DNA from 2 places in the Pseudarthrobacter sp. NPDC058119 genome. Region 2 is predicted to be linked to the other one. Evidence: predicted binding sites of a transcription regulator. Region 2 holds the regulator's gene; the other holds the start of a gene.
What was found. The regulator LexA, encoded in region 2, represses DNA repair genes until DNA is damaged. The targets are predictions, from matches to a motif close to TCGAACANNTGTTCGA.

Region 1: ACFVTD_RS11105 (shikimate dehydrogenase) is a predicted target of LexA. The motif match lies at 5,961-5,976, and genes of this name have one in related genera.

Annotation. Positions count from the first base shown of each region.
Region 1 covers NZ_JBHVTN010000004.1:235,515-244,242, forward strand. The annotation lists gene ACFVTD_RS11080 (pyridoxal phosphate-dependent aminotransferase) at 1-1,151, opposite strand, end outside; gene ACFVTD_RS11085 (AEC family transporter) at 1,297-2,220, shown strand; gene ACFVTD_RS11090 (ATP-dependent DNA ligase) at 2,273-3,361, shown strand; gene ACFVTD_RS11095 (MFS transporter) at 3,492-4,811, opposite strand; gene ACFVTD_RS11100 (IclR family transcriptional regulator) at 5,042-5,896, shown strand; gene ACFVTD_RS11105 (shikimate dehydrogenase) at 6,051-6,932, shown strand; gene ACFVTD_RS11110 (bifunctional sugar phosphate isomerase/epimerase/4-hydroxyphenylpyruvate dioxygenase family protein) at 6,932-8,728, shown strand, end outside.
Region 2 covers NZ_JBHVTN010000002.1:581,711-590,438, reverse strand. The annotation lists gene priA (bifunctional 1-(5-phosphoribosyl)-5-((5-phosphoribosylamino)methylideneamino)imidazole-4-carboxamide isomerase/phosphoribosylanthranilate isomerase PriA) at 1-676, opposite strand, end outside; gene ACFVTD_RS07675 (hypothetical protein) at 760-918, opposite strand; gene hisH (imidazole glycerol phosphate synthase subunit HisH) at 919-1,677, opposite strand; gene hisB (imidazoleglycerol-phosphate dehydratase HisB) at 1,674-2,300, opposite strand; gene ACFVTD_RS07660 (histidinol-phosphate transaminase) at 2,363-3,481, opposite strand; gene ACFVTD_RS07655 (LysM peptidoglycan-binding domain-containing protein) at 3,551-3,901, opposite strand; gene lexA (transcriptional repressor LexA) at 4,258-4,992, shown strand; gene ACFVTD_RS07645 (ATP-dependent DNA helicase) at 5,057-7,114, opposite strand; gene hflX (GTPase HflX) at 7,107-8,684, opposite strand.

The DNA.
Region 1 (8,728 bases), on a different contig from region 2:
GACGGGAGGATGACGAAACGGAAGTGGTCCGGCGCGGGCCAGTTGAACGCCGAACCGTGGGAGACCAGGATCTTTTGGTTCCGCAGCAGGTCCAGGACGAACTTCTCGTCGCTTTCGATCGGGTACAGGTCCGGGTCCAGGCGCGGGAACAGGTACATGGCCCCCGACGCCGGGACGCACGTGACGCCGGGAATGGCCGTCAGGAGCTTGTGGGCCAGGTCCCGCTGTTCGCGCAGCCGGCCGCCCGGCTTCACCAACGCGTCGATGCTCTGGTACCCGCCAAGGCAGGTCTGGATGGCGTGCTGGGCGGGAACGTTGGCGCACAGGCGCAGCGACGCCAGCAGTTCCAGGGCTTCACGGTAGGCGGCGGTAGCGGCCAGCGGGCCGGTGATGGCCACCCAGCCGGCACGGTAGCCGGGCATCCGGTAGGCCTTGGAGAGGCCGCTGAAGGTCAGGCAGCAGACGTCCTCGGCCACGGCCGCGGTATGGATGTGCGTGGCCTCGCCGTAGAGCACTTTCTCGTAGATCTCGTCGGAGAACAGGACCAGGTTGTGCTTGCGGGCCAGGCCGGCGAATTGTTCCAGGATGTGGCGGGGGTAGACGGCACCGGTGGGGTTGTTCGGATTGATGATCACGATCCCCTTGGTGCGGTTGGTGATCTTCGCTTCCACATCGGCCATGTCCGGCCACCAGTTCTCCGCCTCATCGCAGATGTAGTGCACTGGCTTGCCGCCGGTGAGGGTCACGGCGGCGGTCCACAGGGGGTAGTCCGGGGCGGGGACCAGGATTTCGTCGCCGTTCTCCATGAACGCCTGCAGGGACATGGAGATCAATTCGCTGACGCCGTTGCCGACCACGATGTCCTCGACCCCGATGTTCATCAGGCCACGGGTCTGGTAGTACTGCGAGATGGCAGTCCGGGCCGTGAAGATGCCCTTGGAATCGCTGTAGCCCTGGGCGCCGCGAAGGTGGTGGATCATGTCCACCACCACGGACTCGGGCGCTTCCAGCCCAAAAGGTGCGGTGTCCCCGAGGTTCATCTTGAGGATCCGGTGCCCTTCGGCCTCCATGTTCTTGGCGGCCTCAAGGATGGGGCCGCGGAGTTCATAGCGGACATTGCGGAGTTTGCTGGAGTGTTGCATGGCGCGCATGGTTGATCTTTTCACAAAGCACGACGGCGGGCGGCGGCCAGTCCGTGGACGCCTGCTGGCACGGCGCTCCTTATTCGATAAGTTGTGAACTTGTAGTACTGCCTTCCGTGTGGTGGTGCACGGGAACGGGAAGGAAGTACCCCACGTGGGCGGTGTGCTGATCGGACTGGCGGTGATCGGCGTCGTCATTGCCGTCGGATATCTTGCTGCCCGCTGCGGCCTGGGCGATGAGCCCACCATCAACGCATTGACCCGCACCGCCTTCTTCATCACCAACCCGGTCCTGCTGTTCACGGTGGTCCTGAAATCGGACCTGTCCGTGGTTTTTTCGGCCTATGTTCCGCTGGCCATGATCACGGCGGCGGCCACCGCGCTGTTATACGTGGCTGCCAGCCGGATCTGGTTCCGGCGCCCCCTGGCCGAGACTGCGGTGGGCGCCATGGCCGGCTCCTACGTCAACGCCAACAACATCGGCATCCCCATCACGCTCTACGCCCTGGGGGATGCCACCCCGGTGGCCCCGGTCCTGCTGGTCCAGCTCCTCCTGTTCGCCCCGCTGGTCCTGACCCTGCTGGACCTGGACCAAGCCGGCCGCTTCTCGCCCCGGCTGCTGCTCACGCAGCCCTTCCGCAACCCCATGATCATCGCCTCGCTCCTCGGCGTGGTCCTGGCGGCGTTCCACGTCCAACTGCCCGCCCCGGTGATGGCGCCGCTCACCCTGCTGGGCGGCGCGGCTGTCCCGGTGGTGCTGCTGGCCTTCGGCATGTCGCTGCGCGGCACCAGGATGCTCCGAAGCGGCGGGCACACGGCCGAAATCCTCACTGCCACGGCGCTGAAGTCCGCTGTGATGCCTGCCGTGGCATACGTCGTCGGGCGCTTCCTGTTCAACCTGGACCACCACATGCTCCTGGGCGTGGTGCTCATGGCGGCGCTGCCCTCGGCCCAGAACGTGTTCCTGTTCGCCAGCAAGTACGGGCGCGGGGTGGCCGTGGCGCGGGAAACCATCCTGCTCTCCACGGCCGCCGCCGCGCCGGTGCTGGTACTGGTCGTCTGGCTGCTGGCGGCCTGAAGCGGGCGCGCCGCCCTACCGCCCGGGCGGCCGGCCGGGCAAGAATGGGCACATGGAACTTCCCGTGATGCCGCCCGTCCCGCCCATGCTCGCCAAGGCCGTCAGCGGCATCGACGGCATCCCCGGCAGCGGAGGCCTCAGCTACGAACCCAAGTGGGACGGCTTCCGCTCCATCATTTTCCGTGACGGCGATGACCTGGAGATCGGCAGCCGCAACGAAAAACCCATGACCCGCTACTTCCCGGAACTGGTAGCCGCGCTCAAGGAAAACCTGCCCCCGCGCTGCGTGGTGGACGGCGAGATCATCCTGGTGGGGACATCCGGGGACCGGCTGGACTTCGACACGCTGCAGCAACGCATCCACCCTGCCGCCAGCCGGGTAAAGATGCTGTCGGAACAGACTCCCGCAAGCTTCGTGGCCTTCGACCTCCTGGCCCTGGGTGACGACGACTACACCGGACGGCCCTTTTCGGAGCGCCGGGCCGCGCTGGAGAAGGCGCTCGCCGGCAGCAACGCACCGGTCCACCTCACCGCCGCCACCACGGATAAGGACACCGCCGCGCAGTGGTTCGAGCAGTTCGAGGGGGCCGGCCTGGACGGCATCGTGGCCAAGCGGCTGGACGGCCGGTACGAGCCGGACAAGCGGGTGATGTTCAAGGTCAAGCACGAGCGGACCGCGGACTGCGTGGTGGCCGGCTACCGCCTGCACAAGAGCGGGCCGGACGCTATCGGCTCGCTGCTGCTGGGGCTCTACAAGGACGACGGCGGCCTGGCCAGCGTGGGCGTGATCGGCGCCTTCCCGATGAAGCGCCGGCAGGAGCTGTTCCAGGAACTGCAGCCGCTGGTGACGGACTTCGACAACCACCCCTGGGCGTGGGCAAAGCAGGAGGAAGGCGAACGGACGCCGCGCAACGCCGAGGGCAGCCGCTGGAGCGCCGGGAAGGACCTGTCCTTCGTGCCCCTGCGGCCCGAACTGGTGGTGGAGGTCCGCTACGACCATATGGAGGGCGACCGGTTCCGCCACACCGCCCAGTTCAACCGCTGGCGGCCGGACCGGGACCCGGAAACCTGCACGTACGCACAGCTGGAGGAGCCGGTGAACTTCGACCTCGCCTCGGTACTGGAGACCGGCCGGAGCTAAGGGCGCCGTGCATTCCTGCCCAGTTACTCCCGCTTCCCCCCGGCGCCACCGCACGGAAAGCCCGCCGCCCCTGGTTTTCGAGGAGGCGGCGGGCTTTTGTGGCTATGTAACTGGGCGGGAGTGAACGCTCCTACTTCAGGCCGAGCAGCTTGGTGGGCGTCCGGAAGGACTCCCGGGCCGTCAGGGCGGACACGGCTGCAACGGCGCAGATGATGGCGGTGAAGATGCTGATCTGGACCCAGCCGCCGGGCTTGATGCCGCCCATGGCAGCAACGATTGCCGGGGCGAACCCTGCCATCAGGAAGCCCAACTGGGTGCCGATGGCCAGGCCGGAGAAGCGGACCTTGGTGCTGAACATCTCGGCGTAGAAGGACGGCCAGACGGCGTTGGCTGCTGCGTAGCCGCCGGAGAAGTAGCCGATGGCGGCAAGGAACATCAGCGGGACGCTGCCGGATTCCAGGCTGAGCAGGAACACGGGGGTCAGGATGGCGCTGGCCAGGGCACCGTAGATGAAGACGGGCTTGCGGCCGATCCTGTCCGCCAGCATTCCGAAGAGCGGCTGCGTGCCCAGGGCCACGATATTGGCGGCCACGACCAGCCAGAGGGTGGTGGTGCCGTCCACGCCGGCCACGGTCTTGGCGTAGCTGATGGCCAGGGTGCCGAACACGGTGGAGACGGCGGCGATGAAGGCGCAGCAGATGACGCGGAGGACGTCGCGCCAGTGGCCCTTGAGCAGGTCCGCGACGGGAAGCTTGGCGATCTCGGCGTTCTTCCGGGCTTCCTCGAACGCGGGAGGTTCGTGCAGGGTGCGGCGGATGAGGAACGCCACCACGACCACGACGGCGCTGAGCCAGAAGGGGATGCGCCAGCCGATGCCGAACTTGATCTCATCCGGCAGTGCCAGGACGGGGATGAACACCAGGGCGGCGAGGATCTGGCCGCCCTGGGTGCCGGTGAGGGTCCAGGAAGTGAAGAAGGAGCGGCGGTTGTCCGGGGCGTGCTCCAGGGTCATGGAGGAGGCGCCTGCCTGCTCGCCTGCCGCGGAGAGGCCCTGGCAGAGACGGGCCAGCACCAGCAGCGCCGGAGCCCACCAGCCGACGGTGTGGAAGTCGGGCAGGCAGCCGATGACGAAGGTGGAGGCACCCATGAGCAGCAGGGTGAACATCAGGACCTTCCGGCGTCCCACGCGGTCGCCGAAGTGGCCCAGGATGATGGCGCCGATGGGCCGTGCCACGTAGGCGAACCCGAAGGTCGCGAAAGACATTATGGCGGCGTTCGCATCGGCATTGGGGAAGAAGACCGTGGGGAAGATCAGTGCTGCGGCGGAGCCGAAGATGAAGAAGTCGTAGTATTCGACGGCGCTGCCCAGGAAGCTGGCGACGGCGGCCCTCTTGGGCGTCCCGGCGTTGGTGAGGGCGCCCTCCCCGGCGGACGGAAGTGTCTGGCTCATGGTGTTCCTTTGGTGTGACGACATTGTCGCGGATGGATCTGGGGGTCGCAGCCGCCGTTGCCTTGGTGCGGGCGGGGGTGCGGCTGGAGTCCGGTGGAAAGACCCGGCAGGGGTAGCCACATGGTGGGAGCTACTTGTGCGATACAGAAACTATGACTGTGAGGACAGTCACCTGTCAAGGAAATAATCACCATCTAGAAATAGCTCTCACATTGTGGCAATATCAAGACATGAGTGTGAACCAAGCCACAATCAACGACGACGTTCAGCCGGACCCTGCCGCGCTGGCCGGGGAGCCCGATGGCGGAGCCGGCGCGGGGGCGAAAAAGGCGGACCGGACCGACATGGTGGGCAAAGCCCTGGGCCTGCTGGTACTGCTGGGAGAGGAGCCGCGCGGTGCCAGTGCCGCCGAGATATCCCGCCGGGCCGAACTGCCGTTCAGCACTACCTACCGCCTGCTCGGATCGCTGGCACGCGACGGATTCGTGGACTATGAGCCGGATGGCCGCCGGTACCACCTTGGCCTCCGGATCTTCCAGCTGGGCCAGCGCGTTTCCAACCACCACGGTTTCGCCGGCACGGCCATGCCGGTGTTGCGCAGGGTGACCGCCGAAACCGGCGAGGCTACCATCCTCAGCGTCCGCGACGGCCTCCACCATCTCACCGTCAGCAAGGTGGACGGCCCGCAGATCTTCCGCGTGACCAGCGATCCCGGCCACCTGGGCTCCCTGTCCACCACCGCAGTCGGCAAGGCCCTGGTGGCATTTGCTGAGGACGCGGAGCGCGAAAAGCTCCTGGCGGAGTTGCCGCTCGAGCCGCTGACCGGGAAGTCCATCACGGACCGGGAGGCGTTCAGGGCCGAGATTGCCCAGGTCCGCCGGCAGGGCTACGCCGTGATGGACGAAGAGAATGAGGCCGGCATGCGGGCGGTGGCGGTGCCGCTGCTCAACAGCCAGGGCCATGCCTTCGCCTCACTGGCGACGGCGGTTCCCGTCTTCCGGCTGGACCTGGAGGACTTGATTGCCCATGTTCCGCTGCTGCAGGAGGCCGCCGCCGAGCTGGCGGCCAGGCTGCCGCAACGCTAGCGGACCTGGAGTCGAAGCAACTTTACGCCCTAATTTGTTCGTATAAAGAACATTAGTGCGATAAGTGAACATCTGTTGTACTGTAATCCCTATCACCCCGCAGCGCGGCCAGAGTTCCGCGCCTGCCCGGTGCCGTACCAAAGGAGCTGCACGCATGAGCATTCGAACTGAGTCCTACCTGGTGGGACTGGTCGGTGACGGCGTCACGCCATCGCTCACGCCGCCCATGCACGAACGGGAAGGTGACGTGCAGGGCCTGCGCTACCTGTACCGGCCCATCGACCTGCTCGAGCTGGGATTGACCGGAGAGGCGGTGGGCGACATCCTGCGGAGCGCCCGCACCCTGGGATTCAACGGGTTGAACATCACCCACCCGTGCAAGCAACTGGTCCTGCAGCACCTTGACGAGGTCAGCCCGGACGCGCGCCGGCTCGGTGCAGTGAACACCGTGGTCATCCGGGACGGCCGCTTCATCGGCCACAACACGGACTTCTCCGGCTTCGCCTCCGCCCTGGCATCGGGCCTGCCCGGCGCCCGGCTGGACCGCGTGGTGCAGCTCGGCGCAGGAGGTGCCGGCTCCGCGGTCGCCTACGCCCTGCTCAGCGCCGGCGTGCAATCCCTGGACCTGGTGGACATGGATCCCCAGCGCGCCGCAGAGCGCGCCGCCGAACTGGCAGGGTTCTTCCCGGGCCGCACCGTCACGGCACGCACGACGACGGAGCTGCCGCAGCTGATGCACGCGGCCGACGGCCTGGTGCACTGCACGCCGGTGGGCATGGCAGCCCACCCGGGAGTTCCGCTGGATATGGACTTGCTGGAGCGCCGGCATTGGGTGGCGGACATCGTCTACCGCCCCATCGACACCGAACTGGTCCGCGGCGCCCGCGCCAAGGGCTGCGAGGTCCTGGACGGCGGCCGGATGGCGGTAGGCCAGGCAGCCGACGCCTTCCGGATCTTCACCGGGCTGGACGCCGACCCGGACCGGATGCGCTCACACTTCCTGGAACTCGTGGCCGCCGAGGAGGTGGCCGCCTGATGCGCACCGGAATCGCCACCGTCTGCCTCTCCGGCACCCTCAAGGAAAAGATGCAGGCCTGCGCCATCGCCGGCTTCGACGGGATCGAGATCTTTGAACAGGACCTGGTCACGTCCCCGCTCAGCCCCGAGGACGTGCGGAAGATGGCCGCGGACCTGGGCCTTGGCCTGGACCTGTACCAGCCGTTCAGGGACTTCGACGGCGTCACGCCGGACCTGCTCAAGGCCAACCTCCGCCGCGCGGAGGCCAAGTTCAAGCTCATGGAACGCCTGGGCATGGACACCATCCTGGTCTGCTCCAACGTAGCTACCGCAACCATCGACGACGACGGCGTCCGCGCCGAACAGCTGGCGCAGCTGGCAAACCTGGCCGGGGACCACGGCGTCAAGGTGGCCTACGAGGCCCTGGCGTGGGGCAAGTACGTCAACGACTACGAGCACGCCCACCGCTTGGTGGAGATGGTGGACCACCCCAACCTGGGCACCTGCCTGGACTCCTTCCACATCCTCTCCCGCGACTGGGAAACATCCCACATCGAGGCGTTCAACCCGGAGAAGATCTTCTTCGTCCAGGTGGCGGACGCCCCCAAGCTCTCCATGGACGTGCTGTCCTGGAGCCGCCACTACCGGGTCTTCCCGGGCGAGGGGCAGTTCGAACTTGCCAGGTTCATGGGGCACGTGGTCCGCGCCGGCTACACGGGGCCGGTTTCGCTCGAGGTCTTCAACGACGTCTTCCGCCAGTCCGACGTGGAACGCACCGCCGTGGATGCGATGCGCTCCCTGATCTGGCTGGAGGAGCAAAGCGCCAAATGGCTCGCCGGCACCGAAGCCGCGCCCGGCAACGCAGCAGCGCTCCGCCGTCGTTATCCCATGGAACTGGCCACCCTGCCCAAAGTGAACGAGCCCGCCGGGTTCAACTTCGCCGAGGTCAAGGCCGACGACACCGTCCAGTTGGAGAAGCTCCTGGGCCAGCTCGGTTTCCAGTTCGAAGGCCGTCACCGGACCAAGGACGTCCAGCTCTGGACCATGGGCCAGGCCCGGGTGATCATCAACGAACAGGCGGCGCAGCACGCGGAACCGGCCATCGCCGCGCTGGGGTTCGACGTCGATTCCCCCGTCATTGCCTCAGCGCGCGCCCAGCAGCTCAAGGCCCCCGTGGTGGCCCGGAAGGTCCAGGCGGACGAGGAAGTGTTCCAGGGCATCGCCGCACCTGACTCCACTGAAATCTTCCTCTGCCAGGGCAGCCCGGACGGCACGGCGGCGTGGACGCACGAATTCGGCGAAGGGCTGGAACACCCGTCCGCCGGAACCACGGCGGTCATTGACCACGTCAACCTGGCCCAGCCGTGGCAGCACTTCGATGAAGCTGTCCTCTTCTACACCAGCGCCCTGGCCCTGGAGCCGCAGCCCTTCGCCGAGGTTCCCAGCCCCAGCGGCCTGGTGCGCTCGCAGGTCATGCAGACCTCTGACGGCGCGGTGCGGCTGGTCCTGAACCTCGCCCCCATCCAGCAGGCCCGGAACGAGGCCCGCAAGACCTACCAGGAACACATTGCCTTCGCCGTGGAGGACCTGGTGGCCACCGCCCGTGCCGCCCGGGAGCGCGGCCTGGAATTCCTCCAGATCCCTGCCAACTATTACGAGGACCTGGACGCCCGGTTCGATCTGGAACCCGGATTCCTGGCCACGCTTCAGGAGCTCAACCTGCTCTTCGACCGGGATGCCGACGGCGAGTTCCTGCACTTCTACACCGCGACCGTGGGCAGCGTGTTCTTCGAAATGGTGGAACGCCGCGGCGGC
Region 2 (8,728 bases):
TGGCGCCTTCGACGCCGAGGGGGACAAGCGAGCGGAGGACCTTGAGGTCGTCGAGGCTGGAAATGCCGCCGGACGCCACCACGGGCTTACCGGTCTTCTCCACCATCTGGCGCAGCAGTTCAACGTTGGGGCCCTGCAAAGTGCCGTCCTTGGTCACATCCGTGACCACGTAGCGGGCACAGCCGGCCTCCTCCAGGCGGCCCAGGACGTCCCACAGGTCCCCGCCTTCCTTCGTCCAGCCTCGGCCGGCCAGGGTGGTGCCCCGGACGTCAAGGCCGACGGCGATCTTGTCGCCGAAGCGCTCGATGGCCCGTGCGGTCCAGTCGGGGTTTTCCAGTGCCGCGGTCCCCAGGTTGACCCGGGCGACGCCCAGGTCAAGCGCTGCCTCCAGGGTTTCGTCGTCGCGGAGGCCGCCCGAGAGCTCCACCTTGATGTCCAGCCTGCCCACCACCTCGCGGAGCAGGTCGGCGTTGGAACCGCGTCCGAAGGCTGCGTCCAGGTCAACCAGGTGGACCCATTCGGCACCCTGCTGCTGCCAGTTCAACGCAGCCTCGAGCGGTGTTCCGTAACTGGTTTCGCTGCCCGCCTCGCCCTGGACCAGCCGGACGGCCTGGCCGTTGACGACGTCGACGGCGGGCAGGAGTTCAAGTACCGGCAGGTCATGTGCGGTGGTCATACTCATCCTCGGTGTTGGTTCTTCGGTTAGGACTAAAACGGGGCCGCCCGGTGGCGTCAATGCTCCGTGCCGCCCCTGGACGGTCAATTACCCGGCAGCGTGAGCAGGTAGGCGGCAACCAGTGCCATGGCAGCCAGGACATAGAACGACACCTGGAGCCACAGGGGCCTGGCCTGCTGCCGGAACGAAATGCCGCCGCCAATCAGCAGGCCGGCGAGGCCCATCAGGAGTACGGACCACATCTAGGCGACACTGCCGGCGTTCGCCGGGGCACCGGAACCAGCGGCGTCCGGCCTGCGCAGGCCCTCCACCCAGTTGCGCAGGAGCCGCGCGCCGGCATCTCCGGATTTTTCGGGGTGGAACTGGGTTGCGCAGAGCGGGCCGTTTTCGACGGCGGCGATGAACGGGCCGCCGTGCTCGGACCAGGTCACCAGGGGCGGTGCCATCCGCGGCTGGATGACGTCGAAGTTCCACTCCTGCACGCCGTAGGAGTGCACGAAATAGAACCGTTCGTTTTCGACGCCGGCAAAGAGCTTTGAGCCTTCAGGGACCTTGACGGTGTTCCAGCCCATGTGCGGTACGACCTCAGCCGGAAGTGCCTCCACCTTTCCGGGCCATTCACCGATGCCCTGGGCTTCGGTGCCGTGTTCCACGCCGGCTTCGAACAGGACCTGCAGGCCAACGCAGATGCCAAGCACCGGACGTCCGCCGGCCACGCGCCGGCCGATGAGCCGGATGCCGTCCACGGCTTTGAGTTCGCGCATCACGGTTTCGAACGCGCCGACGCCGGGCACCACCAGGCCGTCCGCGTTCAGGACATCCTCCGGTTTGGCGCTCAGGATCACTTCCGCGCCGGCGCGCTCGAGGGCGCGTACCGCGGACCTGACGTTCCCGGAACCGTAGTCAAGCACCGTGACGGTGGGCTTGCCCTCGGGTGACGGCAGCCTGCGCGACGCCGAGGGGTCGATGATTGCCCCGTCCCTCAGTTCCTGGCCACTCACAGCGCACCCTTGGTGGAGGGAATGCCCTCAACCCTGGGGTCGGGTTCGACGGCGGCGCGGAGGGCGCGGGCAAAGGCTTTGAATTGGGCTTCAACGATGTGGTGGGGGTCCCGGCCGGCCAGCACGTTCATGTGCAGACAGATGCCGGCGTGCAGCGTGATGGCTTCAAACACATGCCGGGTCAGGGAGCCGGTGAAGTGGCCGCCAATGAGGTGGTATTCCTGGCCGGCGGGCTCACCGCCGTGCACCAGGTAGGGGCGGCCGGAAACGTCCACCACTGCGTTCGCCAGGGCCTCGTCCAGCGGCACCGTGGCCTCACCGAACCGGCGAATGCCCGCTTTGTTGCCGAGGGCGGTCCGCAGGACTTCACCGAAGGTGATGGCGACGTCCTCAACGGTGTGGTGGACGTCGATGTGGGTGTCCCCGGTGGCCTTGACCGTCATGTCGATCAACGAGTGCTTGCACAGGGCCGTCAGCATGTGGTCGTAGAACGGCACCGAGGTGTCGATGTCCGAGACTCCCGTGCCGTCCAGGTTGATCTCCACGAGTACGGAGGACTCGCTGGTGGCACGCTCCATGCGGGCGGTCCGGGCTGCAGCCGTATTCGATCCGGTTGAACTCATGGTGAAGGGATCCTTTGTGGGAGAAGAAGTGGTTCAAGGCGTCCAGCGCCGCAATATCCAGTCTAGGCGTGAAGCGCGGCGTGGCCGGCAAGGATGCGTTCCAGGGAGGCCAGGAACGCTGTGGTTTCCGCCTCAGTGCCCGCCGTAACCCGGAGGTGGCCGGGGATGCCCACATCCCGGATGAGCACGCCGGCGTCAAGGAGTTCCTGCCAAACCTGGTGCGGGTTTTCCAGGCCGCCGAAAAACACGTAGTTGGAGTCCGACGCTGCGGGCTTAAGTCCCATCCGGATCAGCTCGGCCACGATGCGGTCCCGCTGCTTCTTGATGTCCTGGACGTCGGCCATCAGCGCTTCGCGGTGTTCAAGGGCCGCAAGGGCGGTGGCCTGGGTGATGGCGGACAGGTGGTACGGCAGGCGCACCAGCCGCAGGGCATCGGCCACCTCGGGGGCGGCGGCCATATAGCCGAGCCGTGCACCGGCCAGGGCGAAGGCCTTGCTCATGGTGCGGGAGACGATGAGCCGCTCACGGCCGGGCAGGAGCGTCAGTGCGCTGGGCGTTCCGTCGTGTGCGAACTCGTGATAGGCCTCATCGACGATGACGATGGCCTGGCTGTCCGCGCCGGCGTCGTAGACAGCTTCCACGACGTCCAGTCCGAGCCCGGTCCCGGTGGGATTGTTGGGCGAGCAGAGGAACACGATGTTCGGCTGGAGTTCCTTGACCTGGCGCGCGGCGGACTCGGCGCTGAGGTCATAGCCTTCCGCGCGTTCCCCGGTGATGTACTGCGTGTCCGTTCCGCTGGCCAGCAACGGGTACATGGAGTACGTGGGCGGGAAACCGAGGGCGGTGCGGCCCGGGCCGCCAAACGCCTGGAGGATCTGCTGCAGGACCTCATTCGAACCGTTCGCTGCCCACAGGTTGGTTTCGTCGAGCCCATGCCCGAGGTATTCCGCCAGGGCCTTACGCAGCGCCGTGAACTCGCGGTCCGGGTAGCGATTGAGGCCCGCGGCGGCTTCCGTAACGGCAGCGCTAATGGCTGCCCGCACATCGGCGGGAACACCATGGGTGTTTTCGTTGACGTTCAGCAGGATGGGGACGTCCAGCTGGGGGGCCCCATAGGGAGTCAGGCCGCGAAGGTTGCTGCGGAGGGGAAGCCGGTTCAGACGTTCTAGCTGCTGGTTCACCTGAACAGTTTAGTTGCCGCGGCAACCGCCGGAAAATGTGACGGTTGCCGCCCAGCCCCGGCAGCCCACTCAGTGCGTGGGAACGAACAGCTGCTGGCCCGGAAGGACGGTGCCGGCGTCGAGGTTGTTGAGCTGGACGATGTCTGCCACGACGTCGCGGGCGTCCCGGTCCGGCGCAACCGTACCGGCAATGGCCCACAAAGACTGTCCGGGCTGTACCGTCACCGTAACGGTGGGGGTCACTGCGAGGTCCGCGGCCGAGTCCGAGGCCTTGGCCGGGGAATGGAAAAACCCGGCGAGTGACAGCAGGAGAACAGCCAGGACTACGAGCGGAACCCCGATCAGGACGATCCTCCCCCGGCGGGTCAGCCGCAGGGGTGCAGACGAAGGTGAAACCTGGTGAAGTGATAAAGCTGACATGAACTAAGCCCTCCTGGACTTGCCGTGCTGCCCGGGTGTCCGCCCGCCAACGCCCTTGCCGTTCCATACCGCCGCCGCGCAATCTTCCGGCCGCGTATTCGAAGGAGGCATCTACTGGTTAGAACACATATTCGAACTTTGCTGATTTAGTTTTAGCACCTATCAACGAACATTGTCGAGACTCGCTAGAACAAATGTTTGAAAAAGCACTATGGCTGGCCTAGTTTTGGAACCAGGAACAACCACTCCTGAAGTTGATCAGCAGGGTCTGACAATGGCAGCGGGAGTCCTTCCACCGGAACCGCGGAACAGCGCCCGGCGGAAGGTTTGGCGGCAAGCGAAAGGCAATGGCGAATATGGCAGCAGCAGCCGCCGGGGGCAGGACCGCCCCGCAATCCAAGAGGACCACCAAGGGGCTGACTCCCCGGCAGAAGAAGATCCTCGAGACCATCCAGCGCTCCGTTAACGAGAACGGGTATCCGCCGTCCATGCGGGAAATCGGCGACACGGTGGGCCTTGCCAGCCTGTCAAGCGTGACCCACCAGCTCTCGCAGCTGGAAAAGCTGGGCTACCTTCGGCGCGACCCCAAGCGGCCGCGTGCCATGGAAGTGTTGATGCCGCTCACGCTCGATGGCGGGGGCAAAGGTGGGGGCACGCCTGCCGCGCCCCAGGCCGCAGGAGGCGGCGCCACAGTCACGGAGCTGCCCACCGCACTGGACACAGCCATGGTTCCGCTGGTCGGCCGGATTGCCGCCGGTGGCCCCATCCTTGCCGAACAACTCGTCGAAGACGTCATGCCGCTGCCCCGCCAGCTGGTTGGCCAGGGTGAACTTTTCATGCTCAAGGTGGCCGGCGATTCCATGGTGGATGCCGCCATTTGCGACGGCGACTGGGTAGTGGTGCGGCGCCAGGCCGACGCCGCCAATGGTGACATTGTCGCTGCTCTGCTGGATGACGAGGCCACCGTAAAGACCTTCCGCCAGCGCGATGGCCACACCTGGCTGCTGCCGCAGAACACCCAGTACGAACCGATCCTGGGTGACCATGCCACCATCATGGGCAAGGTCGTCTCGGTCCTGCGTTCGCTCTAGCCCCCGAACGCCTGCGCGGCATCCGCGCAGGCGCTGTCCGGCGGTTCCCAGGACGCGCCGGATCTCAGGACGCGTGGGCGCCCAGCCTGCTGAGGGCTGCCAGCGCCTTGGCGCGGTCAGTGGTGGCCCAGAACGGCGGGAGGGCGCCGCGCAGGAATCCCGCATAGCGTTCGGTGGCCAACCGCGAGTCCAGGACTGCCACCACGCCTTTGTCGCCGGTTGACCTGATCAGGCGGCCGGCCCCTTGGGCGAGCCGTATGGCAGCATGTGTGGCGGAAACAGACATGAAACCGTTTCCGCCTGCGTGCGCCACGGCACGCGAACGCGCCGTCATGAGTGGGTCGTCCGGCCGCGGGAAGGGGATGCGGTCAATCACGACCAGCCGGCAGGATCCACCGGGAACATCAACGCCCTGCCACAGGGACATGGTTCCGAAGAGGCAGGTGTCCGGTTCGTCCGCGAATTGTTTGACCAAGGCGGTCATGGTCGACTCCCCCTGGCAGAGGACAGTCATGCCGAGCTTCGGGCGGAGGGCATCGGCAGCTTCCTCAGCCGCCCGCCGCGACGAGAACAGGCAGAGCGCTCCCCCGTTGGAGGCCTTGATGAGCGCTTCGAGTTCGGCCAGGGCCTCCGGGGAGACACCCCGGCCAGGCTTGGGCAGGTGGCCGGCAACGTAAAGAATGCCCTGTTTCGGGTAGTCAAAGGGCGATCCAACATCCACGCCCGTCCAGCTGGGCGCGCCGTCACCAAGCAGGCCCAGGCCTCCTGCGGCCGGTTCGAACGCGGAACCGATCGCCAGGGTGGCAGAGGTCAGCACGACGGTATGGTCGGCGAAGAGCCCTTCCCGGAGCCGCCCGGCGACGGAAAGCGGTGCAATGTTGACCAGGACCGGAGCACTGTCATCGGGCTGCGAATAGCCTTGGCCCGGATCGAAGGTGCTCGCGCGGGAGAACCACACCACCTCCCGGTTTTCCCGGGCGGCGATCAGCCGCTCGCAAAGTTCCAGGATGAGCATTAGCCGGGAACGCGCCAGCTGCCGCCCGCCGTCGGCCGTGGTGTTGCTGTCCCCTTTGGAATCGGACAACGCAGCCCGGCACGCTTCACGCAACTGGTCCACGCAGTCGAGTTGCTCATCGTTCAGGCCGTTGGGGAGCAGCCCGTTGGGCGCGCCCGCGAGGGCCATTTCCAGGTTGGCAGCTGCGGCGTTCAGCGCATCAACGGTAATGGCGGTATGTTTCCGCGCGCCGGAAGCGGCGGCGTGCACCATGGCGACGGACAGCTGCCCGGACACGGCACCGGTCACCCTGTCCTGCAGTTCGTGGGCTTCGTCCACCACCACGACGTCGTATTCGGGCAGGACTGCCAGTCCCTCAAACGCGCTCACGGCCAGCATGGCGTGGTTGGTCACCACCACGTCGGCCTCGGCGGCATCCTGCCGGGCAAGCTCGCTGAAGCATTCGGCGGCCATCGGGCATTTTTGGGCCCCGAGGCATTCCATCGAGGTAACGGAAACCTGCCGCCATGCACGGTCGGTCACGCCAGGCAGCAGCTCGTCGCGGTCGCCGGTGGCCGTCTTCTCCGCCCACTCGCGCAACCGCACAACTTCCTTGCCCAGCTGCGACGACGGTCCGCCCACCGAGGCAGCAAAGTGCGGAACACTGGTGTCCTCCCCCAGGGAGAACAGCTGCCCTTCCGACGGTTCCTCGGACGGGAACCCGCCTTCAAGCTTGTGGCGGCACACGTAGTTGGACCTGCCCTTGACCAGGGCCACCTTGACCGGCCGGTCCAGCGCCGGCGTGATGTTCTTCAGTAGCCGGGGCAGGTCCCGCCCCACAATCTGGGTCTGGAGCGCCAGGGTCGCCGTGGAGACCAGCGCGGGCTTGTTGCTTTCCAGGGCATGGGCGATCAGCGGTACCAGGTAGGCCAGCGATTTGCCGGTGCCGGTGCCGGCCTGGACCAGGAGGTGGTTTCCGGTTTCGATGGCCCGGGCCACCTGGCGGGCCATTTCGTGTTGTCCGGTGCGGCTTTGTCCGCCCATGCCGGCGACGGCGCGGTCGAGCAGTTCGATAACGAACTGCTCGCCGGCCGTCTGCGCAGCTTCGCCGGCAGCGGGATCAGTCATTGACGACGAATTGTTCCAGTTCGGACGCGAGGCCCTCCCGGACCATCACCGCAGCCCTGGTCCCGGCTTCGATGTGGTCCAGGCTGAGGATCTCGGCGTCTGACTCGTGGAGCTTGCTGATCAGGTCTCCGCGGTCGTAGGGAATAAGCAGCTCCATCTTGACCGATGGCCGGGGAATGGATTCGCTGATGGCCTTCAGCAGTTCCGGGATGCCCTCCCCGGTCCTGGCCGAGACCACCACGTGCCGCGGCTCGCGCTGTTTCAGCCGCTCCACCACGAAAGGGTCCGCCGCATCGGCCTTGTTCAGGACGATGATCTCAGGGACCTTGCGCGCGTCGACTTCGCTGAAGACCTTCCGGACCGCAGCGATCTGACCTTCGGGATCGGGGTGCGAAACGTCCACCACATGCAGGATCAGGTCCGAGTCCGCCACCTCTTCCAGGGTGGAGCGGAAGGCTTCCACGAGCTGGGTGGGCAGCGAGCGGACGAATCCGACGGTGTCGGCCAGGGTGTACCCCAGGCCGTCAGCGGTTTCGGCCTTGCGGACAGTGGGATCCAGCGTGGCGAACAGGGCGTTCTCCACGAGGACTCCTGCGTCCGTGAGCCGGTTGAGCAGCGAGGACTTGCCGGCGTTGGTATACCCGGCGATGGCCACGGAGGGTACTTCATTACGACGGCGGTTGGCCCGTTTGGTCTCGCGTGCCGGCTTCATTGCGGCGATTTCGCGCCGCAGCTTGGCCATGCGGGTACGGATCCGGCGCCGGTCCAGTTCGATCTTGGTCTCACCGGGACCACGCGAGCCCATGCCGGCGGCGGCGCCACCCACCTGGCCGCCGGCCTGGCGGGACATCGACTCGCCCCAGCCGCGCAGGCGGGGAAGCAGGTATTCCAGCTGCGCCAGTTCCACCTGTGCCTTGCCTTCGCGGCTCTTGGCATGCTGGGCGAAGATGTCCAGGATCAGGGCTGTCCGGTCGATGACCTTGACCTTGACGATGTCTTCGAGGCCGCGGCGCTGGGAAGGTGCCAGTTCGGCGTCCACCACCACGGTGTCCGCGCCGGTGGCCATGACGATGTCCTTCAGTTCCTGGGCCTTGCCGGAACCCAGGAACGTCCCGGGGTCCGGCTTGTCGCGGCGCTGCACCAACCCGTCGAGGACCTCCGAACCGGCGGTCTCGGCCAGGGCGGCCAGCTCGCGCAGTGAGTTTTCGGCGTCGGCCAGCGTCCCCTCGGACCAAAGCCCGGCCAGGACCACGCGTTCCAGGCGCAGCTGCCGGTATTCAACCTCGGTGACGTCCTCAAGCTCGGTGGACAGACCCGCCCTGCGGCGCAGTGCACGCCGTTCCTCGAGGTCCTGTTGGTCGCCGTCGTACGTTGAATGTTCTTCGTCGAGCCGGGAAATGGCTTGGGCCTTGCCAAACACGGCCTTTCCGCTGCCGCCTTCACCGCCGGACGTGCCGGCATTCCTGGCGGGGACGTCCTTGGCGAGGATCCGGTCGATGACAGCCTGGATCTCCTGCGGACTCATGTCCTGGGTGGCTGGATCGGAACCGGAATTGGGCTGGCTGGTCATGGTCTCCTTTGAAGATTCGGCAGTTCCAGAATAGTGCTGATTGG